2 regions of the Gordonia sp. 34D genome follow, and region 2 is predicted to be linked to the other one. Evidence: riboswitches for the same ligand, from Rfam matches in the RefSeq annotation. Region 2 holds a riboswitch; the other holds the start of a gene.
The links. A riboswitch is a leader RNA that binds a small molecule or an ion and turns the genes downstream of it on or off. The one in region 2 is predicted to bind thiamine pyrophosphate.
Positions count from the first base shown of each region.

Region 1 (6,991 bases), 640 kb from region 2:
GTAGCGGCCGTCGACCATGGGCATATCGACAGTCAATACGGCCAGAGTGCGCCCGATGCTGTAAATATCGGTGACGATCTGCGGTCCGGTTTGAACAATCTCCGGTGCCTGAAAACCGGGCGTTCCGTACAGGTGGCCGGTGCCGTTAATCGCCGAAACCGCACCCATATCAATGAGTTTCACCTCATCGCTGGTGATCATGATGTTGTCGGGCTTCACGTCGTTGTAAACCAAACCGACCGAATGCAGATACCCGACGGCCGAAAGCACTTCCAAGATGTACGCCATGGCGTGTTCGATCGGCATCAATGTCGGCTCGCCACGATCCGATGTGGTGAGTTGCTTCAGCGTGTGACCGCCGACGTACTCCATCACGATGTAGCCGACCGGGCGACCATCGTCGGTGACCCACTCGACAAAGTTGAAAATCTTGACGATGCCGGGGTCATTGACCGACGCCAAGAACTGTCGCTCCGAGATTGCGACAGCCTGAGCTTGGGAGTCGGACGAGTTCAGCAGGCCCTTGAGAACGACCGGGCGATCGGACACGTTGTGGTCCACGGCCAGGTAAATCCAACCCATACCGCCGTGGGCGATAGCGCCGGCGATCTCGTACTGATCGGCGACGATGGTGCCGCGCTTAAGCCCGGGCACAAATGAGTAGCGCGAACCGCAATTCCAACAGTCGCCGGAGAGCGGCCCCTCGCCGCGACCAGACGAACGCCCGACGGGTTCCCCGCACTTCCAGCACTTGCGTTTGCTTTCCACGATCACCGGATCGGACAGCACGGCGTCGGCCGGGTCGATATCGGTGATCTCGGGGAGCGGCACCAGTTCGCTGCCGAGGCGGCGGTCGTGAATGTGGGCGGCCTTGCGACTCTTGCGGCGGGAGGCGGCGATGTCGTCGAGAATGCGTCGGACCTGGGTCGACTGCGTAATCGGGGTGGCGAATGCGCCACCAGCCCCGACTGTCCCCACTGTCCCGGCCGTCCCGACAGTCTCTACGGTGCCGGCTGGCATGGTGCCCGCCTGCGTTTCGACGGGCTCAACCTTTTTTTCGTCACTCATGGTGGGTCAATCTCGATATCTGGTCGGCGGTGGCGAACCCGGCCCCAAAATGGCGAGGTACTGGTTGTACGACCGTTGCCAGCTGCCGTCGGCGCTGCGTGCGGCAAGGACCGCGTTGACGAAGCGAACCATGTCGTTCTGGTTTTTGGGGATGCCGACACCGTAATTTTCGGTACCGAGGCTGGCACCGGTCACGTGCACCCACGGATCCTGGCTGGCGAGACCGGCGAGGATGGGGTCGTCGGAGGTGACGGCATCAACCTGTCCCTGCTGCATCAGCACCAGGCAGTCGGCCCAACTCGACGTGGTGATGAACTTGACGTCGGGCACCCGTTCTTGCACCCGTGCGATCGAGGTGGATGCGCGCGTGGCGCACACGTTCTTCCCCGCGAGGTCCGACACGGTCGAGATTCCCGAATTTCGATACACCAGGATCTGCTGCGAGGCGGCGTAGTAGGGGACAGAGAAACTCACCGACTTGAGCCGATCGCACGTGATCGACATGGTTTTCACCACGATGTCGACGGTGCCGTCCTCGAGGGCTTTCATGCGGTTCTCGTTCGACAGCATTCGGTATTCGATCAGGTTGGGGTCGCCGAAAATCGCGTCGGCAATCCAATGCGCGACGTCGATGTCGAAGCCTTGGACGTCACCGCTGATGGGATCGCGGAAGCTCAACGGGTTGCTGCCGAGGTCGGTGCCGACAATGAGGCGACCACGCTGGAAGATCCGTTCCATCGTCGACTTGGCGGGCATGCTCCGGGGTTCCGGCAGCGGAGTCGGGCGGAGTCCGACGGTGGCATCGCAGGTGTCGTTCGACGCCGGTGCGTCGGGTGGGGCACCAACGGTCACCTCCGGCGGCCACGGGGCCTGCGCGGTGGCCGAGGGAGGCGGATTGGCACTGTCGGCTTCGGTGGTGCAACCGGTCATCGCGATCATGATGGCTGCCGCTGCGACAGCGAGGCGGGCTGAGCGGGATCTCGTCATCGGTACTCCCGAATGCGTGGGATGAGGCCGAAAATCACCGCGAAGGCGGCCAACACGCACACCAGGCCGATGCCGGTGCCGGTATACCCGAGAAGCGTCTGAGCGGTACTGATGTTGTCCCGGAAGGTGGTGCGGGCGTCCGCGATCGCCTTCACCAGGGCGTCATTGACTTCGTTGTAGCCGGTGGCCGTACTGATTTTGCCGTTACCGATAGTCAGGGCACGCGCGGCGGTGAAGTCGCCTCCGGCGAGCCGTCGACCCACTTCTTCGTGGGCGCCACGCCACCTTTCGAGCGCGGCTTGGGCATCGCTGATCGGCTGGGTGAGCCCGGGGTTCTCGGCGTGAGATGGATCGTTCGCGAGTCGGTCGGCGTCTGCGCTGATCTGTTCCAGGTCTTGCACAAAGCCGACGTCGAGTTCGCCGGGATCGGTGCGGCGCACCAGCGACAGAGTTTCCGCTGACCGGGCTTGCTGGGTCAGGATGCGCATCGTCGTCAGCGTGTGGAGTGGTTCGGCACCCGCGGTCTTAGCCGTGTTGGCCGCAGCCACCGACAATAGTCCCGACACCAACAGCCAAACCGTGCCGATCCCGAGGGCGGCCAGCGCCCCGATCAACCCGAGATTGAAGTGCCTGCGCGTGCGTCTGGCCAAGTATCGGCCGGTCGCGAGCAGCATCAAAATAATGATCAGCAAGGCCACGTACACCCCCCACGGGGGCACGGTCAGAGTGCGCTGAGGATCGGAGATTGCCGCCGACCGGTCCTCGTAAAGGCGCTGTGCCGCAGGCAGAATCGTGCCAAGCATCAGGGTCGACGCTTCGCTCAAGTAGGCCGAGCCGACCGGGTTGGCGAGCCGATTGTTGGTGCGGGCAGTTTCGATCAGCCCGGTGTACACCGGGATGCTGGTCGAGAGCGTGTTGAGGTCGTTGCGGGCGGCCCGCTGACTGTCGGTCAGGTCGTCGCCGTTCGCCACACCGTCGGCAGCGGCGACGAGCGCTGTGGCCGCCGTGGCGATGGAATCGGTGTACTCCGACCGCAATTCGGGGGATTCGCGCCCCCCGGAAATGAAGGCGGAGTTGGCGGCGGCGTCAGCAACCGACAGTGAGCTGTACAGGACTTCGGCCGCCTCGGCTTGCGGTTCGGCCCGGCTGACCAGCGCTTCGAGGGTCTGACTGCGATTGTTCAGCGAAGCCGACGAGTAGAAGCCGGTGAGGCCGCACGCGAGCGTCATCGTGATCATGATCATCAGCAACTTGCCGGGCGTCGTCGTGGCATAAAACCGCAGTGTGAGCAGCGGAGACGAGACGCGTTCGCGGGTAATCGCCGAGATCTCGCGGCGGTCGGCGATAACCTGCCGAAGGGTGGGGTTCGCCGACCCGCGCTCGGGCAGCACGCTTCGGCCCGCGTGGGTGAGTGCAGAGCGCACTCGGTAAACCTGGCCGGCCACGTTGTTCCCTTCGAATGAACTGTGTCCAACCCTAGTCGGCGCGACTGCGCTCGCGCTGCCAGGCCGGTACGGTGATTCTTCAGATATCGGAAAATCCCTTTGCTGGAGGCAACGCAGTGCGTGGAGACGGTGACGGCTGGGTGTTCGACGGCGCAGGCGGGCGGTACTGGGGGCGGCACGGTGCGGCCGGTCTGCTGCTGTTTGCGCCCGACGCCGAAGGAACGGTGGTCGTGCTGTTGCAGCACCGGGCGATTTGGTCGCACCAGGGCGGAACTTGGGGGCTGCCGGGCGGTGCCCGCGATTCCCACGAGACTGTTGAGCAGGCCGCCGTCCGTGAGGCCAACGAAGAAGCCGGGATCATCGAAGCTGACCTCACCGTGGTCGAATCGATTGTCACCCACACCGCATCCGGTGGCTGGACGTACACGACGGTCCTCGCCGAGGCCGAGAAGCCGGTGGTGACCGTCGGCAACGGCGAGTCCGCCGAACTGCGCTGGGTCCCGGCCGACGAAGTCGCCAACCTGCCCCTTCACCCGGGTCTGGCCGCCTCCTGGGCCGACCTGCTACCGAAACTGCTGGTTTAGCTGTCGGTGACTCCGGACTTCAGAAACGCTAAGCGGCAAGCTGGTTTGCCCCGGCGATCAGCGCATTGACTGTCGCTTCGTCGCCGTCCCGGCCACGGCCCGACGACCATCCCTGTCGAGAGTCGCGTTCGCACAGAAGGTAGGTGACGGTTTCGTCGCCGTCGCGCTGCTGCGACAGCCGGACGATTTCGATGCCCGCGCCGAGGGCGTACAGGATTTCGGTCATGGCGGCGATGGTGCCGGTGGCGGTCGCCGAAATGTCGTGGGCGTCCCTGCCGAGAGTGATGTGGGCGCGCGCGACGACCGTGTCGGCCCGCGCGGGCTCAATGGACAGAGTTTGCAAGGTGATGAAAGCTGCCGCGCTCATGTCTGCAGAGGATGGCTGGGGGAATTGAATGTAAGGCATCTGGAAACTTCATTTCGGTCGAATCTTTGATGACCGACTAGCTCCAGGGTGTGGAGACGACAAACCCGCAGCGGGGGGTCGGTCGAGATCAGACCCCGCTGCGGCGGGTTACGAGAAGGTTCCACAACATGATGTCGGGCAGCCTACCCGATTTTGAGGGCTCGCGCAGCTGTCGTCGGATCAGTGGCGCCGGTAATCGCGCGGACCACCACAATCCGCTGTGCGCCAGCAGCTTTCACCTCATCGAGACGTTCGAGGTCGATCCCGCCGATCGCGAACCACGGCTTATTGGGGTGGCGTGCGGCGACGTCGGAGACGAAGTCCAGGCCCGTCGCTGCGCGGCCCGGCTTGGTTGGCGTGGTCCAGCAGGGGCCGGTGCAGAAGTAGTCGATATCGGGATCGGTGATGGCGTCGATGGCCTCGTCAATGCGGTGGGTGGAACGGCCAATCACCATGTCCGGCCCCACAATTTCCCGTGCCGCCGCCGGTGGCAGGTCGTCCTGGCCGAGGTGCAGCACGTCGGCACCGACGGCCGCCGCCAGGTCGGCGCGGTCGTTCACGGCAAGCAGCGCCCGATAGGCCTTCGTGAGTTCAGCGATCTGCCCCAACAGGTCGATCTGCTGCAGGGTCGTCAGCTCACCGAACTCGCGCTCGCCGGGGGACCCCTTATCGCGCAACTGAACTATGTCGACGCCACCGTCGAGGGCCGCGCGGACAAAGTCGACGAGGTCACCGCGTTCGCGTCGTGCGTCGGTACACAGGTACAAGCTGGCATCTTCGAGGCGGGTGCGCGCGTTCATGACCGCCACCTTAGTGGTGTGCCCGGCGCGGTAAACTCGGGGCGTATTCCTCACACGGGAGCTCGGAGGTTCGTCGGGCTGAGAGGGCGTCGCGCCGACGCTGACCGTCACACCTGATCCGGATAATGCCGGCGTAGGAAGGCTCTCATGCTCGGTGAACTAGCGGTCGTCGGTGGTGGCGTCGTCGGCTTGACGTGCGCTCTCGCCGCCGTCGATAGCGGTTGGCGCGTCACGGTATTCGACGCCGGACCCGACCGCCGAGCCTCCGATGTGGCGGGTGGCATGCTCGGTTGCCTCGCCGAAGGGCACCCCGGTGAAGACCGGCTCCTGGCCATTTCCCGCGAGTCGACGTCCCTGTGGCCGGGGTTGCTGAATCGTCTCAGTTGCCCTGACATTCTGACCGCGACCGACAGTCTCCTGGTCGGGGCCACACCGTCGGATGTTGCCGCGCTGGAAACGCAGATGCGGTTTCTGCGGTCGGAACTGCCCGACGACACACACCGGATCCCGTCGGCGTCGGCCCGCGAACTACGAACCCTGGAACCGGCCCTTGCCCGAAATGTGGCGGGCGGATTCCAAGCGGTCGGGGAGGGCGCGGTCGACAACCGTAAGCTCCTCGCCGCTTTGCGTGCGGCGCTCGACGCGGCGGGCGTAATGCAGGTGCGTGCCGAGATCGACAACCTCGCCGACGTGCCCGGCGAGCAGATTCTGGTGGCCGCCGGACTCGACACTCGACGACTTCTCCCCGACGTCGACCTCCGCGGTGAGAAGGGGGAAATCCTCCGACTGCGCCGCACTCGATGGTCAGTTGCTCCGCCGCGCAATGTGATTCGCGCGCGCTGGCACGGCCGGCCGGTGTATCTCGTGCCACGCGAAGACGGCATTGTTCTGGGTGCCACCCAATACGAGGCCTACGACGACACCGACCGCGCCCCACTGGCCGGGGGCGTCGCGGACCTGCTGGGCGACGCCGATGAATTGATGCCGGGCCTGCGAACTTACGAACTCACCGAGGTCAGCGCAGGCATCCGACCGTCGTCGGCGGACGGCGTACCGCTCATCGAACGCGTCGATGAGCGGGTGACGGTAGCCGCCGGACATGGCCGTAACGGGATCGCGCTGGCACCCTGGACGGCGCAGCAGGTCCTCGCGGTACTGGCACAACACTCAACACACACCTCGACCGAAGATAGGGGAGTCCACCATGGAATTGACCGTGAACGGTGACACCGTCACCCTCGATGAAGCGCCGACCGTCGCGCAGTTGTTGACCCACCTCGACCTGCCCGAAACGGGGGTCGCGGTGGCCGTCAACGGGATTGTGCGACCTAAGAGCGAGTGGGACCAGGTCTTGCTGCCGTTCGCCGAACTCGACATTCTGACGGCTGTGCAAGGTGGCTAGCCCGGGAATCGAACCGCTCCGCATTGCCGAGCGTGAGTTCGGGTCGCGGCTCATCACCGGAACCGGCGGAGCCAGCAACCTGGCGATTCTGGAACGCGCGCTGGTGGCGTCCGGAACCGAGTTGACGACCGTCGCGATGCGCCGGATCAGCCCGGAGTCGGGGACCGGCTTGCTCGACCTCCTCCGCCGCCTGGGGATCGCGCTGCTGCCGAACACGGCGGGATGCCATACGACAGCCGAGGCCGTTTTGACCGCGCAACTGGGGCGCGAGGCGTGCGAAACCAACCTGGTGAAACTGG
Region 1 is NZ_CM155293.1:3,293,627-3,300,617, forward strand. It holds gene AC1L34_RS15270 (serine/threonine-protein kinase) at 1-1,068, opposite strand, end outside; gene AC1L34_RS15275 (glutamate ABC transporter substrate-binding protein) at 1,075-2,055, opposite strand; gene AC1L34_RS15280 (hypothetical protein) at 2,052-3,500, opposite strand; gene AC1L34_RS15285 (NUDIX hydrolase) at 3,617-4,084, shown strand; gene AC1L34_RS15290 (hypothetical protein) at 4,113-4,451, opposite strand; gene thiE (thiamine phosphate synthase) at 4,634-5,290, opposite strand; TPP riboswitch at 5,344-5,447, shown strand; gene AC1L34_RS15300 (FAD-dependent oxidoreductase) at 5,438-6,517, shown strand; gene thiS (sulfur carrier protein ThiS) at 6,495-6,692, shown strand; gene thiG (thiazole synthase) at 6,685-6,991, shown strand, end outside.
Region 1: another riboswitch for thiamine pyrophosphate. It lies ahead of AC1L34_RS15300 (FAD-dependent oxidoreductase); the one in region 2 lies ahead of thiC (phosphomethylpyrimidine synthase ThiC).

Region 2 (6,991 bases):
ATGCGCGCGCAGCAAAGAAGGCCATCAAGCGCAACGGCTGGGGTCGGCCTGGACTGTCGTGGCTGCCCGGTGCTGGCGTCGACCCCTTCGGGCACGACGACTAGCCATGCCTTCCGCGAGCGGCAGTCACCAACCGGCGATCGGTGATCGCGTCGTCATCCGGTATCGACTGGGCGACGACGCTCCCGCAGATTGGCGTGGGGCCCCAAATCCGCAACCGGCACGGGGTCATCCGACGCAGTCCGACATCACCGGCATTCTCCGTGACCGCTCCGACACCGCCGTGTTCATCGAGCGCGATGGCGAAACCCATCGGCTCGCCCTCGCGGCTATCTCGTCGATCCGACTGCTGTCGCGCCGGGTCGTTCGAAATTCGGAGATCCGGGACGTCGAGCGTGCACTGATGGAGGCCGCATCGACTGACGCGCGCGAAGTGATCGACGGATGGCTACTGACCGCGGCTGGCCCCAACCTGCGCTCCGGGGTGGCGGCACCGGTCGAATTCGGGTCGACGGCAGCGGGTCTGGGACCTGCCCTCGCCTGGCTCACCGACCACGACCTGGCACCTCGACTGATGGTGGCCGACCGCCTGTTGCGCAGTTCCGCGTTGGGGGCCGCGCCTCGCGCGTCCATTGCGTACGAGGTACTCGTCGGTCCCGAACCCGACCGAGACACACCCGCCGGCGAGTGGGCCCTCATTTCACCGGGGGTAGCTGCGGCGACCGTCCCCGCTTTCGACGGTGCCGCGCGCGATGCGTGGCGCGCTCTCGGGTTCGAGTTGCATCACACCTGCCGTTTGCTGACGATGTAGCGTCCACGCAATGACATACGGTGGAGGCGATGTCGAATTCCAACCCCACCGACGCCGACGGCGCGCCCGACCTAACCAAACGACGAACCTTTGCGGCAATTCTGGCCGTGGTATTGCTTCTGGCGGTCGTCGCACTGACCTGGTGGATCGACGGACGGGACGGCCCCGATTCCGAAGCTGCGACGTCGACGACGAGTGCTTCGTCAGCCGCTCCGGCACCCGCTGGAGCCGCAACACCGAAGCCCACGCGGCCAGCCACCGCCTCCAAGGCTCCGAAGAAGACGTCGTCGACCGCTACCCCGGCGCCGAGCAAGCAGATACCCGCGCGGGTACTGAACACCTTGGCACTGGTGGATGCCGGTCGATGGCCGGAGGCCGCGAATGCGCCCGGGACGCGCGGCGGCGACACCTTCCGCAACAACGAGCGCAACCTTCCGGTCAAAGACTCCAGCGGGCGTCGGATCACGTACCGGGAGTGGGACGTGAATCCGAAGCAGCGAGGCCGCGGCCGCGACGCCGAACGCATCGTGACCAGCAGCGACGGTTCAGCCTGGTACACCAAGGACCATTACAAGAGCTTCATCCTGATCAGAGGACCGGCCGCATGAACCTCGAATTTCCCCCCGGCGCCTTGACCGGCCCCGGCCCGGCTACCGTTCTGGCAGTCGGATCGATCAGCACCTACCGGACCGGTGCCGTCGCCCGGCGACTTCCCGGCGCCAAAATGGCGACCATGCCAGGGATGTACGAGGCATTTGCCTCCGCGTGGGACTTCCCGTCGCACTTCGGCGCCAATAAGGACGCGTTCGACGATTCCATTCGCGATCTACCGACAGGCATGCACACGCCGACCGGCGCGGTCGCAACCGGCTACCTCACCGTGATCGAAGCCGCTGACAAGTTCCTCGCGGCGGCGAATGCCGATGATTTCGCATGGTTCGCGACATCGGTCGACTTTTGGCGCGAGCACTACCGCAGTGAGCAACTGGGGTTCGGGCTTGTTTTGCTTGCTGACTCGACAACGGCGGGTGATCTCGTCGCCCGACGATGGGAGGCCGCTGACGCGCCCCTCTTGCGGCTACGGCAAGATTGACGCATGCGCCTGGCGACGTGGAACGTGAACTCGATCCGCGCCCGATCCGAGCAGGTCGTGGCATGGATGAATCGGCACGCTATCGACGTGCTGGCAATGCAGGAAACTAAGTGCACCAACGACGAGTTCCCGGTGATGAGTTTCATCGCGCACGGATACGACGTCGCCTTCCACGGGACCAGCGGCTACAACGGCGTCGCCATTGCTTCACGTCTCGGAGTGCACGAGGTTCACAACGGCTTCGACGGTGAGCCGACCTACAACGGCGAGATACAGGCGCGCGCCATGTCGGCGACGTGCGGCGGGGTGCGAGTTTGGAGCCTGTACGTGCCCAACGGCCGTGAGCCCGGGCACCCGCATCTGCAGTACAAGCTCGATTGGCTGGGTGCCCTCGCGGATGTGACCAGTCTGGAACTGACGCACGATCCCGCAGCGCAGATTGCCCTGCTCGGTGACTGGAACGTGGCACCCACGGATGAGGATGTGTGGGATCCGGAGTACTTCCAGGGTCGCACTCATACGAGTGAGATAGAACGTGCCGCCTTCACGAAGTTCATCGACCATGGATTCGTCGACAGCGCGGCCCCGTACACGCCGGGCCCAAGGAAGTTCACGTTCTGGGACTACCAAGCCGGTCGGTTTGCCCGCAACGAGGGCATGCGCATCGATTTCGGTTTGTGCTCACCAGCATTGAACAACCGCATACACGACGCCTTCATTGATCGAGAAGTTCGCGCCACCCAGGGTGCCAGCGACCATGCGCCCGTCGTCTTCGACGTCAGCGCCCTCACCTTGTAAGCGAGTTTCACTAGGCGGGTGCCATTGCCACCATGCCGGGATGACTGTCCAAAAAGTGTCTGGTAAACGAGCAGATCGGCCGCACTTTGAGGTTGTTCTCTCGCATGTACGACATTGCGCTGCCCGTCAGTCGGGTCGCAAGTCCGTGTCCGCTGTATTCGTCGTAGAGAACGGTATGCAGGATGGTGACCACATCTCCCTGCGGACCCTTGTCGATGCGATAACCGAGGACACCGACGAGATCGCCAGCCACCCAGAGTTCGAACCGCTCACGGTCAGGGTTGTGCGAGACCTGAGATATCTGTTGCAGCAGCGAACGCGCCGATTGCGTCGGCTGAGCATGACGGTGCTTCCGGTACATATAGCCTCCTGTGACTCGCATCACAAGCCTATGGTTGGACAAATAGAGATGCAAGTCACATCAGTCACATGCGCATCACGATATGCCTTCGATCCGGCACCTGAGTAGGGTGGTGAGCGCCCCATCCGCGGGCGCAAATTTCATACGCGGGGGCTCCCACGAAACCGGGGGCTGAGATGACGACAGGCGGTCGTCGACCGCCTGAACCTGTCCGGATAATGCCGGCGTAGGGAGAAAAGTCATGGCCGACATGTCGAAAAAAACTGTTACCTGTGGACCCATCCAAGGCTCCACCAAGCACTATCTCGACGTCGACGGCATGGCCGTCCCGCAGCGTCGCGTCAACCTCACCAATGGTGATCACCTCGACCTTTACGACACCTCCGGCCCCTACACCGATAATTCGGCAACCATCGATCTGGATGCCGGTTTAGCAAAAACCCGTGACCACTGGGTTCGTCCAGAACCGGTGCTGATTCCGGCCAACCCCGAACGTGGGACAGCCGCACACACCGCATCAACACAGTTGGCGTGGGCCCGCGAAGGCATCGTCACCCCGGAGATGAAGTTCATCGCCGCGCGCGAAGGCGTCGACCCCGAGCTGGTCCGCAGCGAGGTCGCCCGAGGTCGGGCAGTGATTCCGGCCAACTATCGGCACCCCGAATCCGAGCCGATGATCATCGGCAAGGCCTTCGCGGTCAAGGTGAACGCCAACATCGGCAACTCGGCAGTCACCTCGTCGATCGCCGAAGAGGTGGAAAAGATGGTGTGGGCGGCCCGCTGGGGCGCGGACACCATCATGGACCTCTCAACCGGCAAAGACATCCACCTCACGCGCGAGTGGATCATGCGGAACTCACCGGTTCCCGTCGGCACAGTCCCGATCTACCAGGCGCTCGAGAAGGTCAACGGCGATCCCACCAAGCTGACGTGGGAACTATATCGCGACACCGTCATCGAGCAGGCCGAGCAGGGCGTCGACTACATGACCGTGCATGCTGGCGTGCTGCTGCGCTACGTGCCGCTCACCGCCAAGCGGGTCACTGGCATCGTCTCGCGCGGTGGGTCGATAATGGCGGCGTGGTGCCTGGCCCATCACACCGAGTCATTCCTCTACACGCACTTCGACGAACTGTGCGAGATCCTCGCCCGCTACGACATCACCTTCTCCCTCGGTGACGGTCTGCGTCCGGGGTCTATCGCCGACGCGAACGACGAGGCACAGTTCGCCGAACTCCGCACGCTCGGCGAACTGACGGCCATCGCGAAAGCGCACGGTGTGCAGGTAATGATCGAGGGCCCCGGTCACGTTCCGATGCACAAGATCGTCGAGAACGTCCGGCTCGAGGAAGAACTGTGCGACGAAGCGCCGTTCTACACCCTGGGTCCGCTCGCCACCGACATTGCGCCAGCGTACGACCACATCACCTCGGCGATCGGTGCGGCGATGATCGCCCAGGCGGGAACGGCGATGCTCTGCTACGTCACGCCGAAGGAGCACCTTGGCCTCCCGAACCGCGACGACGTGAAGGTCGGCGTTATTACCTACAAGATCGCTGCACACGCCGCCGACCTGGCGAAGCAGCATCCGCGGGCGCAAGAGCGCGACGATGCTCTCAGTAAGGCCCGCTTTGAATTCCGCTGGACCGACCAGTTCAACTTGTCTCTTGACCCCGACACCGCCCGCGAGTATCACGACGAGACGATGCCCGCCGAGCCGGCTAAAACCGCCCACTTCTGTTCGATGTGCGGACCCAAGTTCTGCTCAATGCGTATTTCCGCGGACGTCCGCACATACGCCGAGGAGCACGGATTGGTGACGCAAGACGATATCGACGCCCGCCTCGCCGAGGAGATGGCCGCAAAGTCGGCCGAGTTCACCGCCGCGGGCAACCGCGTTTACCTACCGATCGACGAGGCGGTGAGCACGCCGTGACGTACCCGTCGCTCCCGCTCGCTGCACCCGGCACCACCCCGGTGCGGGTGCTAACTGTCGCAGGCTCCGACTCCGGTGGCGGCGCGGGAATCCAAGCTGACCTGCGGACTTTCGCGATGCTCGGTCTACACGGATGTGTCGCCATTACAGCGGTGACCGTCCAGAACTCGACGGGTGTCACCGAGTTCGCCGAGATTGATCCGACGATCGTCGCCGCGCAGATGCGGTCGGTGGTTTCCGACATCGGCGTTTCGGCGGCCAAGACTGGCATGTTGGCTTCCGCGCCAATCATCACCGCGATCGCCGACGCGGCAGTCGACTTGGGTATCGGCCGTGATGGTGCGATACCGCTGGTCGTCGACCCGGTTTCGGCATCGATGCACGGAGATCCCCTGCTGGCCGCCGATGCCTTCGGGGCACTCACGACGCAGTTGTTTCCGCTTGCGACGGTCGTGACGCCCAACCTCGACGAGGTGCGACTGCTGACGGGGATCGACGTCGTCGACGATGCCACGCAGCGGGCGGCCGCCGTCGCACTGCACGCGATGGGTCCCCGCTGGGCGCTGGTGAAGGGCGGGCATCTGCGAGGTAGCGACCTCAGCCCGGATCTGCTGTACGACGGCACCGACTTCCATCAGTTTCCCGCCCCGCGGATCAACACCCCGCACGATCACGGGGCCGGCGACACTTTGGCCGCCGCTATCGTCGGAGCGCTCGGCCACGGCTACTCGGTACCGGATGCCGTTGCTTTCGCCAAACGCTGGGTCACGCGAGGCCTCGCTGCTGCCTACCCTTTGGGTGCAGGCCATGGCCCCGTCAACCCGCTCTGGCGCCTCGCCCCCTCAACCCCCTAACATCCCCCTTTTCTGTCACGATTCGACCAAGCCGTCACCAAACGTCTCGATCGGTGACGGTTTGGTCACCGGCACGACCGTCAGATGTGACAGGAAAGGGACGAAAACCCCGCGTAAATAGCACGCCGCCCGGATCATCTCGCGATGATCCGGGCGGCGTGCTTAGTTCTTAGCGTCTAGCCGTGGACGCGGTGGCGGTACTCAACCGGGCCGACGCCGTAACGCGTCTTGAAACGGTTGCGGAAGGTCGCCACGGTCGGGAAGCCCGACGAGAATGCGATGCTGCTGATCGAAGCCATCGGGCTCTGGACCAACATTTCGTGTGCGGTCTGCAGGCGACGATCGGCGATGCGGCTGGCCAGCGAGTTGTCGCAACTTTCGAAGTAGCGGTACAGCTGACGGCGCGACAGGTGCAGGTGCTCGGCGATCACGTCGGGCGAGAAGCTCGAATCCCGGTGGTGACGGTCGATCAGATCTGCTGCGGCTTCCTGAACAAACAGCGCGTTGTCTTCCATCGCCGCTGGCGAACCCTCGAGCTCCGACAATGCGGCGACGAGGAGGTCGACGGCGGCCTGCTCGGAGACGTTTGCTGCTGCCGACGTCGACTTGAGGGCCGAAGTCTCGGCGGCAAAGCGACGGACGAAGACTGCAGCCGCCCGTGCGAGCGGAGTGTTGGCGGCGACGGGACGCTGGAGGCGTTCGGCGACATGGCGGTGCTTGCCGAGTCGGCTGAACGGGATCAGCATGCCCGAGGGGTCGGAGACCGCCGTCGAGACAATGCTGTACGGGGCAGCATTGTTGACGAACACCAGGTCACCGGGGCCGTAGGTGGACTCCCGGCCACCCTGACGAATGATGGACTGGCCACGCATGCCGCTCACGCTCACCAGGAGCGCGTCGGAGGGATCCATTCGGACGCGAGCCGCAGTGCGTTCCAGAACCATTGCTGGCTGGAGCGCACAGTAGGTGGCGATCGACGACAAGCCCGCCGCGAAACGCATTGCGTGGAATGAATCCGGCTCGGCGACGCGGACGTCAACCGTCGGAGAGTAAGTGGTGGTTCCCGCAGATCCGGTGAACCGGTCGGGACGAAGCCGGGTGGGGGCGTTTCCAACTCCGAGTCGAGCTTCCCACTCCG
Region 2 is NZ_CM155293.1:2,652,551-2,659,541, forward strand. It holds gene AC1L34_RS12325 (peptide deformylase) at 1-104, shown strand, start outside; gene AC1L34_RS12330 (GNAT family N-acetyltransferase, cg3035/Rv0428c family) at 107-811, shown strand; gene AC1L34_RS12335 (guanyl-specific ribonuclease) at 841-1,419, shown strand; gene AC1L34_RS12340 (barstar family protein) at 1,416-1,904, shown strand; gene AC1L34_RS12345 (exodeoxyribonuclease III) at 1,908-2,702, shown strand; gene AC1L34_RS12350 (GNAT family N-acetyltransferase) at 2,713-3,063, opposite strand; TPP riboswitch at 3,200-3,314, shown strand; gene thiC (phosphomethylpyrimidine synthase ThiC) at 3,305-4,999, shown strand; gene thiD (bifunctional hydroxymethylpyrimidine kinase/phosphomethylpyrimidine kinase) at 4,996-5,853, shown strand; gene AC1L34_RS12365 (helix-turn-helix domain-containing protein) at 6,030-6,991, opposite strand, start outside.